One region of the Ruminococcus sp. AF17-12 genome, then DNA from elsewhere that is predicted to be linked to it. Evidence: predicted binding sites of a transcription regulator. Region 1 holds the regulator's gene; the other holds the start of a gene.
The links. The regulator NrdR, encoded in region 1, represses ribonucleotide reductase genes. The targets are predictions, from matches to a motif close to CACNANATNTNGTG.
Positions count from the first base shown of each region.

Region 2: a site for NrdR is predicted at 744-757, ahead of nrdD (anaerobic ribonucleoside-triphosphate reductase). Genes of this name have one in related genera too.

Region 1 is NZ_QUGY01000013.1:56,196-58,406, reverse strand. It holds gene gdhA (NADP-specific glutamate dehydrogenase) at 1-1,025, shown strand, start outside; gene nrdR (transcriptional regulator NrdR) at 1,217-1,666, opposite strand; gene DWW77_RS13735 (YlmC/YmxH family sporulation protein) at 1,805-2,059, shown strand; gene sigG (RNA polymerase sporulation sigma factor SigG) at 2,173-2,211, shown strand, end outside.
Region 2 is NZ_QUGY01000003.1:250,396-252,606, reverse strand. It holds gene DWW77_RS04810 (hypothetical protein) at 12-599, shown strand; gene nrdD (anaerobic ribonucleoside-triphosphate reductase) at 801-2,211, shown strand, end outside.

The DNA of each region.
Region 1 (2,211 bases):
TGAAATTCCTTGGTTTTGAGCAGACCTTTAAAAACTCTCTTACAGGTCTTCCGATCGGCGGTGGAAAAGGTGGCTCCAACTTCGATCCTAAGGGTAAATCTGACAGAGAGGTTATGGCATTCTGCCAGAGCTTTATGACAGAGCTTTGCAAATATATCGGCGCAGATACAGATGTTCCGGCTGGTGACATCGGTGTCGGCGGACGTGAGATCGGTTATCTCTTCGGACAGTATAAGAGAATCCGTGGCCTTTATGAGGGTGTCCTTACAGGAAAGGGTCTTTCCTTCGGAGGTTCCCTGATCCGTACAGAGGCTACCGGTTACGGTGTTGTATACATGCTCAACGAGATCGCCAAAGCTCACAATGATTCCGTAGAAGGAAAAACAATCGTTGTAACAGGTTCCGGTAATGTAGCTATTTACGCTGTTGAGAAAGCTACTCAGCTTGGTGCCAAGGTTGTTGCAATGAACGACTCCAACGGATATGTCTACGATCCGAACGGAATCAACCTTGACGTCGTAAAGGATATCAAAGAAGTAAAACGTGGACGTATCAAAGAATATGCAGACCGTGTTGAGGGTGCTACCTACACTGAGGGACTTGGCATCTGGAATATCAAATGTGATATCTACCTTCCATGTGCTACTCAGAACGAGCTTGGTCTTGACGGAGCTAAAACACTGGTTGCAAATGGCTGCAAATACGTCGTTGAAGGTGCAAACATGCCTACTACTCTTGATGCAACAACATACCTTCAGGAGAACGGTGTTCTCTTCATGCCTGGTAAAGCCGCAAACGCTGGCGGTGTTGCCACATCTGCACTTGAGATGAGCCAGAACTCCATGAGACTTTCCTGGACAAGAGAAGAGGTTGATGAGAAACTCCACCACATCATGATCGATATCTTCCACAAAGCTGATGACGCTGCTAAACGTTACGGTATGGAAGACAACTATGTTGTAGGTGCAAACATCGCCGGCTTCGAAAAAGTTGTTGACGCTATGAAAGCTCAGGGTATTGTTTAATTAAGTTTCCTGAATCATTAATATATATTTATAGCAGGGACCGCAGAGGATTTTTCCCAGGCGGTTCCTGTTTTTTTGTATCCACTTTTACGATCTCTGAAAAATCGAACATTCATGTTTCAAAAAAGGCCGGTTGTCTTTTGACAATCGGCCTGAAATCTCCTGCATTTGCAGTCTATTCATTTAATCTCTTAATTGATCAGCTTCTTCAGCTCATCCATAAAGGTACTGACATCTTTAAACTCTCTGTATACAGACGCAAATCGTACATACGCCACCGCATCCAGATCCTTCAGATGCTCCATAACGATCTCTCCGATCTTGGTACTGCTGATCTCACGGTCTTCTGACCGGAAAATATCTCCTTCTATGGAATCGATCATCTCTTCCACTCTCTCAATGGGAATGGGGCGCTTATAGCAAGCACGAAGAACACCATCCTGGATCTTGGAACGTTTATAGCTTTCCCGGTTCTGATCCTTCTTGATCACAGTCAGCGGAATCGTTTCCACCTTCTCATAAGTTGTAAAACGCTTTCCGCAGGCATCACAGAGACGGCGGCGGCGGATGGAATTGGTATCCTCTACAGGTCTGGAATCTACAACTCTTGTATTATCCTGGTTACAGAACGGACATCTCACAGAACTCTCCCCCTTTCCGGATCAGTAAATCATTACTAAATTTGTTTTTATTATAAAATAAATGCACATAATGTGTCAATAATCGGACTTGCATAAATTTTACAGATTTTCCATAAAATCATACCAGGTGATGAATTTATGCGCATCTGTGAGCTGAAACAAAAAGAAGTGATCAATATCCATACCTGCCGCAGTCTTGGCTGCCCTCTTGATGTGGAATTCTGCTGTGAAACCGCACGTCTGAAAGCCCTGATCATGCCGGAACCGGGAAAATTTTGCTGGTGTTTTTCCAAAGAAAATGAATATTCCATTCCATGGGACTGCATCCGCCAGATCGGCGAAGATATCATCCTTGTTGATTTCCGTAATGAAAAACTGCTGTCCGGAGAATAAATACCTCCTTATTGTCAAGGCCCTTTATTTTTTATATTTTCCCTGAAAAAGTATATTTCAACCGCCCTCTGAGAATCATCTTAATGTACTGACAAGACAAGGAGGATTCTAAGATGGCACTGAATAAAGTTGAAATCTGCGGAGTAAATACC
Region 2 (2,211 bases), on a different contig from region 1:
GGAGGGAGCTTATGGCAGGTCAAAGGTGTCAGGTTTGTGGGGGTAAGGTTGTAAATGGCAGGTGTTCATTATGCGGGATGCCTTACAGAAATGATGAGGCGTTATATCATCTGAATGAGCCCCGGGAGATACATTATAAACATGCTTCCGCCAAAGTGCGGGATATGATGCGGCAGTATGGACAGGATGCTGATCAAACAACACAACGTAACGGAAACGTAAACCGGAATACGAACGTAAACCGGAATACGAACGCAAACCGGAATACGAACGCAAACCGGAATACGAACGCAAACCGGAATACAAACATAAACCGGAATACAAATGCAAGCCGCAATACCGATTTGAATCGGAATCTAACCGGAAGCCGGAATACAGGTGCAGCAGCCGGACGTAAGACTGCAGCGGCGGTTAATACCAGGAATAAAACAACGGTGGGCAGAAATCGTGCAGAAGTTTTAGATCAGGGAAAAAAACAGCAAAAAAAAGAGCAGAAAAGCAGCGGGGCAGGCTGGATCATATGGTTTATAGTGACACTGGCCATTCTGCTTCCGAAATTATGGGATTTTCTTGCAGACTGGATCGGAACGAATTTGTGAGAATATTTCTGCAGTGAGATCAGGCAGTGCTAAGTGTCTGTATTTTCGTGTATACAGAAATATCCCTTTTCTTTTCTTCTCAGCTGTGTTATACTCATGCCTAGCACAACATATAGATGAAAAACAATATATAGAGGACATAGGTACTATATATAGTATTTTAGCATAGCGGCTTATATATAGCACAGGGAGGGATGAGCAATGTTATATGTGATCAAAAAAGATGGGACAAGAGAGGAGTTTAATCCGCAGAAGATCGTGGCTGCCGTGAACAAATCCGCAGAGCGTATTCTTTATACTTTTTCAGACGAGGAGAAGGATTTTATCTGCCGTTTTGCCCAGGAGCATGCGGATTCCCTTGGAAAGAATGAGATCGAGATCCAGGAGATGCATAACATCGTGGAGGGGGCTCTGGAGCGTGTGAATCCGGCAGTTGCCAAGAGCTACCGTGATTATCGGAATTACAAGCTGGATTTTATCCATATGATGGATGATGTCTATACCAAGAGTCAGGCAATCCGTTATATCGGTGATAAAAGTAATGCCAATACAGACAGTGCCCTTGTTGCCACGAAACGAAGTTTGATCTTTAATGAGCTGAACAAGGAACTCTACCGGAAGTTTTTTATGAACCGTAATGAGCTTCAGGCATGTAAGGACGGCTACATTTATATTCATGACCAGTCTGCACGTCTGGATACCATGAATTGCTGTCTGTTCGATGTGGCAGCTGTTTTAAGTGGTGGTTTTGAGATGGGCAATGTCTGGTATAACGAGCCGAAGACTCTGGATACAGCCTTTGATGTTATGGGGGATATCATTCTCAGTACAGCAGCACAGCAGTATGGTGGCTTTACAGTGCCGGAGGTTGATAAGATCCTGGCACCGTATGCAAAGAAAAGCTATGATAAATATATTTCCGAATTTATGAAATACTCGGATGAGAGCTGGAGTGGCCGCGAGGAGCGAGCTATTGAATATGCTCTTGATAAGGTCCGCAGGGATTATGACCAGGGATGGCAGGGAATTGAGTACAAGCTGAATACCGTCGGTTCTTCCAGAGGAGATTATCCGTTTGTTACGGTGACACTTGGTCTCGGAACCGAGCAGTTTGAGAAGATGTGCACGATTTCCCTTCTTGAGGTCCATCAGGGAGGACAGGGGAAGGCCGGACATAAGAAACCGGTACTTTTCCCGAAAATCGTATTCCTTTATGACAAGGAGATCCATGGTCCCGGAAAGTGCTGTGAGGATATTTTTGAGGCTGGTGTGGAGTGTTCCTCCAAGACCATGTATCCGGACTGGCTGTCTATGTCCGGTGCGGGATACATTTCCAGTATGTACAGGAAATACAAGAAGGTCATCAGCCCGATGGGATGCCGTGCTTTCTTAAGTCCGTGGTATGAGCGTGGCGGTATGGAGCCGGCGGATGAGAATGATACGCCTGTTTTTGTGGGACGTTTTAACATTGGTGCGGTAAGTCTTCATCTTCCGATGATACTTGCCAAGGCCAGAGCAGAGAGCAGAGATTTCTATGAGGTTCTGGATTTCTATCTGGAAATGATCCGTAACCTGCATATCCGCACTTACGAATATCTGGGACAGATGCGTG